One region of the Chitinophaga nivalis genome, then DNA from elsewhere that is predicted to be linked to it. Evidence: riboswitches for the same ligand, from Rfam matches in the RefSeq annotation. Region 1 holds a riboswitch; the other holds the start of a gene.
What was found. A riboswitch is a leader RNA that binds a small molecule or an ion and turns the genes downstream of it on or off. The one in region 1 is predicted to bind cobalamin.
Positions count from the first base shown of each region.

Region 2: linked by a shared signal. The riboswitch ahead of OL444_RS27885 (TonB-dependent receptor plug domain-containing protein) and the one ahead of OL444_RS08680 (DUF1852 domain-containing protein) in region 1 are both predicted to bind cobalamin.

Region 1 is NZ_JAPDNR010000001.1:2,107,246-2,114,085, forward strand. Features, by position in the region: gene OL444_RS08665 (hypothetical protein) at 1-507, shown strand, start outside; gene OL444_RS08670 (inclusion body family protein) at 694-1,266, opposite strand; gene OL444_RS08675 (Lrp/AsnC family transcriptional regulator) at 2,697-3,182, opposite strand; cobalamin riboswitch at 3,321-3,502, shown strand; gene OL444_RS08680 (DUF1852 domain-containing protein) at 3,687-4,739, shown strand; gene OL444_RS08685 (methionine synthase) at 4,766-5,794, shown strand; gene OL444_RS08690 (bile acid:sodium symporter family protein) at 5,846-6,838, shown strand.
Region 2 is NZ_JAPDNR010000001.1:7,651,630-7,658,469, forward strand. Features, by position in the region: gene OL444_RS27870 (MFS transporter) at 1-908, shown strand, start outside; gene OL444_RS27875 (glycosyltransferase family 39 protein) at 982-2,358, opposite strand; gene OL444_RS27880 (PAS domain-containing sensor histidine kinase) at 2,622-4,247, opposite strand; cobalamin riboswitch at 4,509-4,728, shown strand; gene OL444_RS27885 (TonB-dependent receptor plug domain-containing protein) at 4,854-6,830, shown strand.

The DNA of each region.
Region 1 (6,840 bases):
ACACATGCCGTGGATTCCAATGCTTCATTTTCGGCTTTGATTGGAAAATACTATCAGGTGACCGTGCCCAAAACAACGATCACAGCTGAATGGGTGAAGCTGGAAAAGCGGTATAAAGGAGATCGTATCATACGTACGGAAAAAATAAAAGAGAAAGCCAGACAAGCGCAAACAGCTGTTTATACCCGTCTTTTTACGCGCTATCCGGTGTTGGTCATCAACCTGCAGAAAATGAATATTGTCTTTAACCCTAATAATTTATTCGACCTGGGACAACTGGGTACAGTATATCCTACTGCTGAAATAAAAGATGTTTGGGGAAAGCTGAAGGTGGAAAATGGTGGCATGCTTATGCAGAACTGGCAAGTGATTACATTGCCGGCAAGGGATAATCTGTGTGTAAAAGATGGTATTGTACAAGCGAATGGCTGGTCACTGGAATTGAATAAGCATTGGTACATTGAAAAGAAAGATAGCTTGCATTTTGTCTTGCTCAAACGGGAATAGTACCCGGAGCAACAGCTCCTTTATTGAAAGGGGCTATTTAAAGGAAACGAGTATTGCGCCGAAGAATTATAAGAAATTGAGACCAGCGTAGCTGGCCTGTATCAGGTTTCAGACATTATACAGCAGTTCCGTTTATGCAGAACTGCTGTATATAAAACATTGAATACGTAAAAGGATATCAGCGGCTTATTGTACCTGAATGGTTGGATCCCAGTAGAAGTAGCCATAAAGTACCTGATTCTCCCCGGATGCATCCAGCTCATATAGCGCCAGATAGATGGTGAAGACTTCAGTGCCTTTACTTTTTATCTTGGAATCAAATGAATAAAATGTGAGGGGGGTAGTTAATGGGGGAACACTATTGGGTGATGAAGGCACTACTGAACCAGTCCTGGTGATCGTATTTGTCAGAAAAGGGTTAAATACATTCACTGAGTCGTTGCCTTTTATTTTATAGACAATAACAGCATTTTCTGAATTACCGGAAACAGTCGTTGCCCTGAAAGAAACGGTATCTTGTAAATTTGCCTTGAAGGTAATATTCCCCGGGCCAGGTTCCGACACGAAGTGATCATAAGGGCATCTCATGGTGACACCCTGGTTGTAATGAATAGGCTGTGGTTTGTCCGGGTCCTGACTTGGATTGGGATTGAGGGACTTAATTTGTTCGACGTCAACGATTGTTAATACACTGATGTTGTTAACTACCGATCTTTGAGCAGTTCTTGAATGCTCGGGAGCTTGCGCTGTGTTTGACATATGAGGTGATGTTAAAGTTTTACCTACTCTGTTCTGGCTTTTCGGTATCCGCCATTGATTATATATATGTATATCAGAAAAGAATGCTGATCATCTCCGGAAAGAGAAGTCAAATGTGAGTAGATAACACCCGGAATGGGATAATATTGGTCAGTTAGTGTCCTTTTAAATGGTGCATTGATGTTATGGTATTTGAGGGTTGGGAATGAGGTTAGGAACTGGTTATTTGAGATCGTAAGTTTTTACGCTAATAGATAACAGCGCTTAATTTGATTTTGTTCATGAATGAGAAAAAATTTCAAAAAAAATTCTAATACAGAATGTAAGCATTCCTTATTATTATCTTGTTGATATGATTTGAATTTGTCTATGGTATTTGCGTTGTAAGCATGTCGCTCCTGGTCGCAAAGTGTTTTGTTATTGGCCCGGGTATTTTCTTGCGTTGTTTTAAAGGGCTGATACTGGTGCGGTTGCTCAATCCCAGACAATCTGCCCCCTAAGGATACATTCTTGCGACGGATGTAAATGGTTGCGGAGTTTGTGCATTTAATGACCTCAAAAAAGGGAAACACTAAGCGATTATGATCAACTGCTCACTATACTTATATCGCAAAACATACCTTTTTGAATTGATATTATGAGAAGCATATTGAAGCTGCCATATGGAAATTGCCAGGGCCATCGAATCTGGATGCTACCGCACCAGTTCTCTGGTTCGGTAGGTTGAAACCCATCTGCGAAGCTTGATATAAATTTATTGTAACGGATATAGAAAAATTGGAGAAAGGATTTTGCAGGAGTGAAATAAATACAATCATAACCAGTAAGCTCTCTCGGGGGAGTGATCCCAATCCTGACAATAATTTCAATTTAAAATTATCAAGTGAAACATGATTGCTTCTTAGATAACCTATCGTCTATTGGTGAATGTTTTTTTGAATTTTGACCACTACACATATGGGGATTTCTTAAACGTTGAGGAGCCTCTTTGTTAATATATTGTTGATTTCCTGAGAAGGATATTTATCGCATAGGGTATTTATCAAACGGTGCAAGCATTGAGAAAATATCGTCACTAATACTTGTGTTATCCTCTAATGTTTTGGTTGTTTTCACTCCTTCAATTAATTTAATGGGGTAAGGAATCAAAAATCAAAGGAAGTTTTTTGCGGACTACGAGGGACAACTTTCGAACCTTCTGATAGATGATCTATCTAAAATTGAGGATTTTTGTAAAGGACATCGACATCTTATAGATCAACGACATTCAGCTAAGCATTTTTACAAACATCTTCAACCCTAAAACTTTTAATTGCGCTTTGAGAATAAATAATTTGGTTACCACTGCACTCATACACTTGCATCCAATAATAAATAAATCTTAAATTTTCAAAATTTATTGTACCCATTAACCCAAACTTCTGTCACTATTAAAAGCAGAAATTATGCGAATTCTTGATCTCCGACATAACGAAGGTACTGTGCGCGCTGCCAATACTTTTTACTGAACCTAGTTTATTAAATACGAAATCCTGGTAATGCTTCATGTCACGGGCAAACACTTTTAGAAAAAAATCATAATCTCCAGAGATATTATAGCATTCAACTACCTCGTCAATCTTGAGAATATCCGCCACAAAACTATGTCCGATTTCCCGGTCATGTTGTTTTAGCTTGATATTGCAAAATACAATAAATCCCTGGTTGAATTTTTCCGGGTTGAGCAGTGCAATATATTTTTTGATGTAGCCATTGTTTTCCAGTCGTTTGACCCGTGCAACGACAGGCGAGGATGACAGATTAACTTCCTCGGCCAGCTCTTTAATCGTCCGGCTCGAATCATTCGTCAATAGCTTTAATAGTTTCAGATCGATCTCATCTAGTTGGTCCATAGCATAAATAACTTTAATGGCCATAAAAATAAAAAAATTACAGCATAAATAGCTAAAAGTAGTTTCAAATACGGCATTTTTTACTTAATTCTTGGTATTTAATAAGTTTTTATGGTCAAAAACATAACTTTGACAGCAATTTAATACTTCTGTTCTTTTCATATTTCAACAATCAGGAAAGGTTTTACTTAGCGGTGAATTAAAAGGGAATCGTGTGCAAATCACGAGCTGTCGCGCAACTGTAAGTAACACAACAGGGCTTTACAATAGTGGTCACTGCGAAAGCGGGAAGGCTGGTAAAAGCTGTTACAAGTCAGGATACCTGCCTTTGCTGTATTGGTCGATGCTTCCGCGTAAAGAGGTCATTGGTCAGATTGTACAAGTTTTAAGCCCATCAAGGCTTGATCACGCCTCTTCATGTACATATCTCTTCCTTAGGTCCTTTCTTTAGTGGTCGCAGCGTTTAATTGATAATTAAGTTAGCTATAGAATAATTGTTTTTTGAAAATAAAATAATTGCAACAACTAATGGAAGCGATCATATCAGAAAGTTCGAAAGTAAACGAACAAAAATACAGGGAAAATATTCAGAATACCATCAAGGATAATTTTGTGTTCACGCTGAAGAGTACATGTTTAGATGAAAACTATCACCCCTCAAGTCAAACGCGTCTGACAACCAATTTTGCAAACTTGGCCAGAGGAGCTAATCGCCAACAAAACTTACGTAATGCCTTAAATATGATTAACAATCGATTCAATGCATTGGCTCATTTGGATAATCCTAAAGGTGATCGTTACCTTGTAGAACTTGAAATCATCACAGTAACGATGAGTATTGGTGATAAGAATGGTATTAACAATCTGCCGTTGATTGAAGTTTTAAAAACGAATATTTTTGACCGTAAGACTAGCCAGCGTATCGAAGGTATTGCCGGAAATAATTTTTCCTCTTATGTTCGTGATTATGATTTCAGTATTTTATTGATCGAGCACAATAAAAATAAATCTAATTTTTGTATTCCTGAAAATTTTGGTGATTTGCACGGAAAACTTTACAAGTGCTTTGTGAGTTCAGCCACTTATAAAGAGCACTTTAAAATGTCTCCGATCATTTGTCTAAGTGTATCGGGCAACAAAACGTATACCCGCACTGAGTATCAGCATCAGGTTCTGGGTTTTGAGTATCTGCAGGATCAGTATTCTATCACTGATGAATATTTCTCTAAAATGGGCTTAAAAGTTCGTTTTTTCATGCCTCCGAACAGTGTGGCACCGATGGCTTTTTATCATTCCGGAGATCTGCTTGCTGATTATACTGATATTGGACTAATCAGCTCAATCAGTACGATGGAGACTTTCCAGAAGATTTATCGCCCTGAAATTTACAATGCAAATTCAGGGGCTGGGAAAATTTATCAACCTAGTCTTAAACACGAAGATTATTCACTGACCCGCGTGGTTTATGACCGTGAAGAGCGCAGCCGACTGGCTGTTGAACAGGGTAAATATGCTGAAGAGCATTTCATTAAACCTTACCAGGATATTCTTGAGCAGTGGGCTGCTAAATTCGCTAATTAATAAATCAAAGAAAATAAGAAACAACAATGGAAAAACTATTACCAACCTCAATTGTAGGAAGTTTACCTAAACCAGCCTGGCTTGCACCACCTGAGAAACTTTGGTCGCCCTGGAAATTAGAAGGAGATCAGTTATTGGAAGGGAAACAAGATGCTTTGCGCATTTCTTTGCAGGAACAACAATTGGCTGGGTTAGATATCATTTGTGATGGTGAGCAAACACGCCAACATTTCGTAACCACTTTTATCGAGCATTTAAGTGGTGTAGATTTTGAAAATCGCAAAACTGTGAGAATTCGTAACCGTTATGATGCGAGTGTTCCAGTGGTTGTAGGTGATGTTGCACGTCAAAAAGCAGTTTTTGTTGAAGATGCTAAATTTTTACGTAGACAGACTAATAAGCCTATAAAATGGGCATTACCGGGACCGCTTACAATGGTAGATACCTTATATGATGACCATTACAAAAGCCGGGAAAAATTAGCGTGGGAATTTGCGAAAGCACTCAATGAAGAAGCAAGAGAGCTGCAGGATGCAGGGGTAGATATTATCCAGTTTGATGAACCTGCATTTAATGTGTTCTTTGATGAAGTGAACGATTGGGGAATGGCAGCATTAGAAAGAGCCATTGAAGGTTTACACTGCGAAACTGCAGTGCATATTTGCTATGGTTATGGAATACAAGCCAATAACGATTGGAAAAAAACATTAGGTTCAGAATGGCGTCAATACGAAGAAATTTTCCCTAAAATTCAAAAATCTAAAATTGACGTGGTGTCATTAGAATGCCACAACTCAAATGTGCCTTTAAATTTAATTGAACTTGTTCGAGGCAAAAAAATAATGGTTGGTGCAATTGATGTGGCCACCAATACTATTGAAACACCTGAAGAAGTAGCTAATACGCTACGTAAAGCGCTTGAGTTTGTAGATATTGAAAATCTTTACCCTTCTACAAACTGTGGTATGGCTCCTTTGTCCCGAAACGTGGCAAGAGGTAAGTTAATTGCTTTAAGCGCAGGAGCTGAAATTGTACGCAAAGAATTTGCGATTTAGTTATAATTGATAAATAATTTTGGATCACCGGAAAATTATAGTAGCAGCACTTTGAATAAGTTATTAGCAGTATTAAAGAAAGCAGGTTTCGATGGTTTCCTGTTAATGATAGGTACCATGATTATGCTGGCCTATTTTTTGCCTCAACCAGGCATGATCAAAGAGCCTGTTTCGCTAGAGGAGATTGCCAATGCAGGCGTGTCGTTGATTTTCTTTTTCTATGGCTTGCGGCTGAGCGTTGAGAAACTAAAAGCCGGGCTTGCCAACTGGAAAATGCACATTATCGTCCAATTAACAACTTTTTTGTTTTTTCCGCTCATTGTTTTGGTATCTCGCCCCCTGTTCGTCAACACCGACTTAGAGTTGCTTTGGTTGGGTATATTTTTTCTGGCGGCTTTACCTTCCACAGTCTCTTCTTCCGTGGTCATGATTTCCATCGCCAAGGGCAACATTCCCGCTGCCATTTTCAATGCTAGCATTTCCAGTTTGATCGGAGTAGTGGTTACGCCGCTCTGGGTTGGACTATTTATCGCTTCTGCAACAGGTCATTTTGATGTCACTGATATCGTCATAAAGTTGATGCTTCAAGTCTTGTTGCCTGTCATCATCGGCATCAGCCTCAACTCCCGTTTTGGCGCCATTGCTGAAAAATATAAGAAACAGCTCAAGTATTTCGATCAGGCAATCATTCTCACCATCATTTACACGTCGTTTTGTAAGTCATTCTCCCAGCATCTTTTTGAAGGCTTCACCGCCCTTGAGCTTGCCGGACTCGCCGCAGGGATGATGGCCTTATTTTTTGCTGTGTTCTTTTGTGTTGGACTACTCTGCCGATTGTTTGGCTTTTCAGATGAAGATCGTATTACTGTCTTATTTTGTGGATCTAAAAAGTCATTGGTACACGGAACCGTCATGTCAAAAGTGCTCTTTCAGCACAGTACCATTACAGGCATCATATTGTTGCCACTCATGCTTTACCATGCCTTGCAATTGATTGCCGCCAGTATTATCGCTCAGGGGATGGCCAGACGAAAAGAAGTATAATT
Region 2 (6,840 bases), 5.5 Mb from region 1:
CCATGGCTATCGTAGCCGACCTGTTTGTGATTACACAACGCGGGCGGGTAATGGGTTACATGCAAATGGGATTCGGCGCCAGCCAGGTACTGGGTATCCCTATTGGCTTATACCTGGCCAATCTCTGGGGATGGGAATCACCCTTTTTTATGATCGTAGGCATTGCCCTCATCATCATGTTAATGCTCGCTGTAAAATTACAACCGATCACAGCACACCTGGCTTGGCAACACGATAAAAGCGCCTTTATCCACCTGTTGCATACCATCCGGAAAAAGAACTACCGCATTGGTTTTGCCGCTACTGCATTATTATCGCTTGGTGGCTTTATGATGATGCCATTTGGTAGCGCCTTCGCGATCAACAACCTGCACATCACTTCACATCAGCTACCATTGTTATTCATGATAACCGGAGTGGCCACCTTATTCGTCATGCCGATAGCCGGCCGCCTGAGCGACCGGATGGACAAGTTTCGGTTGTTTGCCTTCTCGTCCTTGTTCATGTTGATTGTGATCGTGTATTATACGCACCTGGGACCACATCCGGTGTGGTATATCATGTTCCTCAATATACTGATGATGGCAGGTATTATGGGACGTATGATTCCGGCGACTACCCTGGTCACCGCGGTACCTGAAATGCAGGACAGAGGCGCTTTTATGAGCATCAACTCTTCCTTGCAGCAAATTGCCGGCGGCATTGCCGCTGCCTTTGCAGGACTGATTGTTGTACAGAAAGATGAGTTCAGCCCACTGCAGCATTATGATATCGTAGGATGGATCATTGTAGGTATTACCATGATTGCCCTTGTGATGATATTCCGGGTGAACCAACTGGTGAAAGTGGCTGCGCCCCCCTCCGCAGCCACTACCCCGGATGATCCGTTAGCTGTGAAAGCCAGCTAAACGCCATCCGTTTAAAGCATACCGCCGTACACATTTTTCAGGAGTATATCCGTAAAAAATGTGTACGGCTTTTTTATGGCTGTATACCGGGATGATAATTCATACAGCGGAATACCAGAAACTTCCGTACCACCCGTCCCTGCATGGTAACGATAATAGGCGGCAACGGTTGTATACTGCTGAAGTAGGGTTGCAACGCGGTAATATCCGCCTGTTCATCCGTATCATCTGTTACATCCGTTAAAGAATTAATGAAGATGGCATTACTACCTTTCAGGGTTTGCAGATTGGTACCAATGAAATCAAACTGTAAGGCGCGCTGCCCGATAATGTTACGGGAATACACCATCTCTCCGAGATAGAGATGCAGCATCGCACTCGTTTTATAATCATCTGCAGAAAAAATAAAATCATCAGGATATTGCGTGCGCAATACTTTTGCCTGACGGCCCAATCCATCCCATCCGATCATGGTATCATCCGAATGAATAGGTACCGGATAAAAAATCACTTCTATGGCGAGGGCAGCATGTATGATTACGGTACCGATCCATTGCCAGCGAATAAATTTGTCGCGCAGCCAGCTACTCACCCAGATGATACCGGTAATATAAGCTGGCATCATCCAGTTTATCTTCACCCAATACACAGGAGACAACACAAAAAATCCTGTAAATATGGGTACAAAGAAAACCAGCAGAAACAACTGCGGTTCCGGAATACCCGCAATACGCCGGCGGTACCGGCGGATACACTTATATAGATAATACAACAACGCACCTAACAACACCGGTATCAATGCTGCTGCCTGATGTCCGATCACACCGAAAAAATCCAGCGGCCGGAATTCAGCGCCATCCACTCTTCCGGAAGATTGAAAACGAAAAGAGGCGAACTGGTTATCTACATTCCAGTAGACCACAGGCAAAATAGTGATGCCGAAAAACAGGATGCTGGCAGCAAACCACGGCGACCACAAATACCTGCGATACCTGGCAGACAACAATAAAAACAATACCGTTCCTGCCGGCAAAAACACGGCGGTATACTTACTGTCGAATGCAAGTCCCATCGCAATGCCCGTCCATATCCAATACCATTTCCTTCCTTCAAAGATGGCCCGGTATAATGCAATCAGGGATAGGCTCCAGCATAACAACAACGGTACATCAGGGGTAGATATCAGCGACACCATGGTAATCATCAATGTGGCATACAACAGCAACATCGCATTACGCGCGCGGTGTACAGACAGAAAACATCCGGCCAGCCGGTAAAACGCCAGCAACGTACCGGCAGTAATCAGGGAATCTGCCAGCTTGATCACAAAAACATGTCGTCCGAAAAGATCGGTAAAGGCACGGAGTATCCAGGCTATCGCCGGCGGATGATCGAAGTAGGACCAGGCTAAATGTTGTCCGTAAAAATAGTAGTAGGCATCCTGCGGCATAGGACCCATTATACCAATAAAAGAAAGTCGTAATAATGTAACAAAACAGATCGCGGCCGCCATCCATTTATGCGTAGAAAGGTACACCTTTAAGTCATTTACCCACGCTGATTTCCCCTTGCTCAATGCTGACAGTTATTAAAATGGTGACTAAAAATACATTCCTATATGACACCCGGATGATATCGTCCGGAAAGTATAAAATTACGCACCCTATCAATAAAAAAGCAATTTTATATCCGCACTATTTATAGTAATATTCCTCAGGGTCTTGACAGCGGCAACAGAATATGAAAAGCCGCGCCTTCTTCCTTATTACTGGTCGCATAGATGCGGCCACCGTGGTTTTCTACAATCTTCCGGCATAATGCCAATCCGATGCCGGTACCTTCATACTCCTGATAATTGTGCAAGCGGTGAAAAATAAGAAAAATCTCTTCTGCGAACTGCGGATCAAATCCTACTCCATTATCCTGTATAACGATGTGTGTATAAGGTTGGGTACTATAAGGCAGGGAATACTCTTGTACTTCTTCTGGTGTGAGCATCGCCGCCGTTAATTTTATTTCAGGCGGAATGCCTTTCCGGGTAAATTTCAATGCATTGCCGATGAGGTTATAAAACAACTGATTCATCTGCAGCGGTAAGGCGGCAATTTCCGGTAATGGCGCCGTCTCTATTACGGCATGCTGCTGATGAATCAATACTTCAAAATCAATATAAATATTCTGCAGAATGTCTTGCAGTCTGGTGGGCATAAATACCGCTTTACTGTTTTCCACCCGCGAGTAATCCAGCAGATCGCTGATGAGATGAGACATGCGCTGCGCGGCACCAGATATTTTGCCGAGATATAACTGGCCGGATGTATCCTGATGTGCCTGTGTTTTCTGCAAAATACCGGAGAAGGTGATAATTTTCCGCAATGGCTCCTGCAAATCATGACTGGCGATATAAGCAAACTGCTGCAGGTTGTCATTGATCTGACGCAGGCTTTTGTTGGCAGCAGCCAATGCCTGGGTACGGGTTTGTACCAGCTCTTCCAGCTGCATGGATGTCATCCGGTCCAGTGTGATATCCCGTGCCATCCCCATAATAGATTCCGGCTGTCCGTCTTTTCCTGTAATCACCATGCCCTTTGCATGCAGGATATGTTCTTTCTGCAGTGTTTTATTCACCACCCGAAAAGTACAGTCATACAACCCGCTGGTATCAATGGCCTGCTGCCGCAGGGCGGCCACCCGTTGCTGATCGGCTTCGTGTATGCAACCATGGAATACGGCCATACTGCAGGCTTCTGCTGGTAGTCCATACCATTCACTGATCAGGGGAGAATATGTAACGAATCCGGTCCGGAGGTTCTTGCTCCAGGTACCTAGTTCTGCCACATCTACCGCATTGCGGTACAGCTTTTCTGTTTCCCGCAGTTCCTCCCGGGCCAGTACCAGGTCGGTAACATTGACAGCTGTACTCATCACCCCATACAGTAATTTGCTTTCGTTATATAACGGTTTATAAATAAGTTTATAATAGCGGATATCCGGCTGACCTTTCCGCCGGATACGCACGGGGTCTTCTGTTCCTATGTAAGGTATCCCCGTAGTAAATACACCATCGAGCAAGGTGCTGAACACCTGACCGCTCAGTTCCGGTACCGCTTCCAGCAAGGGTTTACCGATCACACCGTTATTTTTATCCCAGATATCCAGCATCGCCTCATTGACCAGCCGGACACACATTTCAGGACCAGTGTATATTGCCATCGCCACGGGAGACTCCATGAGCAAGTCTCTATAGAATTTTTCTCCGGTACCATCCGGTAAGACAAAAGTTTCATCATCGCAGTGCAACCAGTGTGACGGTTCGGGAACTTTATATGGGAGGTTCATCGAATTAAGTTCTTATGCTTGGAATAATCATTTCAAATACTTTGTAGCGGCTATTCCTCTATGATTAAGCAGGAACGGGGAATTTTATACCCGTTTTCAGACCATATACCCGGTCCGGTTCCTCCTCAGACAGCGGCAACAACCAACGCCAGCTGTATTAACAGTACATTCCATTAACAGGCTGTAAAAAGACTCCAGGGATTAGTTTTCAGGAATCATGCCGCTTCCCCTTCTCTTTTGGATATTCCCCTGACAAAGCGTAGGTTTGCAGCCACAAATGGTTATGTCTGCCCCGCAGATATATTAAAAGGGAATCCGGTGTAAAACCGGAGCTATCCCCGTAGCTGTGATCCTGCCTTCTTCCACCTGTGCGAAGAAGTGTTTTTCCGGAATTCTACTATGCCACTGTGTGTCCGTTACATGGGAAGGCCTACCGGAAAAGCAGGAGAGCCAGAAGACCTGCCAATTGTATTTATTCATCAGCGCTTTCGGGTGAAAGGCCGGGGATGTAAGTCTTTATAAGACATATCTCTCTTCTTGTATTATTCGCACTCCCCAAGCGCTTTGGAAGTATAATCCATCATGTGTTTACTTAGATTTCTGCCTGTGGCTTCAGGTATATATTTGCTTATTGCCGGGAACGCCGTTGCGCAGACAACAACCAAAGACACGTTACGGGAAGTACGTGTAGACGCCAAACGAATACCGGCATACATTAACCCGGTTACGCCGGTACAAACGCTTACCGGCAAAAAACTGGAACGGCTCAACAGCCTTTCCGTAGGCGATGCTATCCGTTATTTTTCCGGCGTGCAGCTAAAAGACTATGGTGGCGTTGGCGGGCTAAAAACCATCAACGTGCGCAGTATGGGCAGTCACCATACTACCGTATTCTATGATGGCATGATGATCGGCAATGTACAGAACGGACAGGTAGACCTCAGCAAATTTTCACTCGATAATATAGCGGAAATATCTTTATACAACGGACAAAAAAACAACATCTTCCAGCCGGCCCGCGCCTTCTCCGCCGGTAACGTACTCTTTCTGCAATCCAAAATACCTGTGTTTAACGAAGGAGAAACCATACACGGTAAGGTAAGCGTTAAAACCGGTTCTTCCGGCCTGATCAATCCCGCCATTCTGTGGCAGCAAAAGATCAATAAACGTATAACCGCCACCGTTAGTACGGAATGGATCAACGCCAATGGACGCTATAAATTTCATCTCATCGGTCCGGACTACGACTCGCTCCTGGTACGCCAGAACGGCAACGTCAACGCCTTCCGTGCAGAAGCCGCCCTCAATGGGGTATTACGCGATAGCAGCACCTGGAACCTGAAATACTATTACTATAGCTCCGCCCGCGGCTTGCCCGGCGCTACAGTAGCCGGCCACTATACCTATGGGCAGCACCTGAAAGACCAGGACATGTTCGCACAGGGTACCTGGAGTAAAAAAATAAGCCGCAAATACAGCATTATGGCGAATGTGAAGTATAGCAACTTCTACAATGTATATACTGATCCGGAGTACCTGAACGAAGCAGGGTTTCTCCAGAACCGTTATCTGCAGCAGGAAGTATACGCCTCCCTCGCCAACAAATATACCTTTACACCGTGGTGGGAAGCCTCCCTCTCCGGTGATGTCATCGTCAATACCCTGAACGCCAACATCCAACGGTTTCCTTATCCCTCCCGCTATACCGGGCTCGTATCGCTCGCCAGCAGATGGCACTTCAAACGTTTTGAAATGCAGGGAAACCTCCTGGCTACTCTCGTGAATGAATCGGTGAAAGCCTACGAAGGCGCCGGCAATAAAAGAGAATATACGCCTGCCATTTCGGTTGCCTGGCAGCCATTGGCGCACCAGAATCTTTGGCTGCGGGCGTTCTATAAGAATATATTCCGGATGCCTACCTTTAACGACCTGTATTATACCTACATCGGCAACAACAACCTGCGCCCGGAATATGTAAAACACTATGACGCCGGGTTCACCTATACCAAAGCATTCCGTGGCAGCTGGCAATACCTGTCCATACAGGCAGATGCCTACTATATAAAAGCAACGGATAAAATTGTGGCGGTACCTGCTGCCAACCTCTTCGGATGGTCGATGATGAACCTCGGACAGGTCATCATCAAAGGTACCGATGTGAACATCAACAGTGCCTGGATGCCCATACGTGACGTGATGCTGAACCTGGCACTCACGTATACCTACCAGGATGCACGGGACAGAACCACCGGTAAAAATGCCTTTAACTATGGTGCACAGATTCCCTACACACCCTGGCATAGCGGAACTTTCCTCGCCGGCATCGACTGGAAAGCACTCACCCTCAACTACAGTTTTATCTATACCGGCGAACGGTATAATCAGATAGGCAATAATGAAGATAATTACGTACAGCCCTGGTATACCAGCGATATATCTGCTTCCTGGTCACTGCAGCAAGGTGCGTATCAATATAAACTGACAGGAGAATTAAATAACCTGCTGAACCAGCAATACGATGTAATTGCCAACTTCCCCATGCCGGGACGCAATTACAGGGTAACGCTCAGTGTTCATTTTTAATATCATGCAT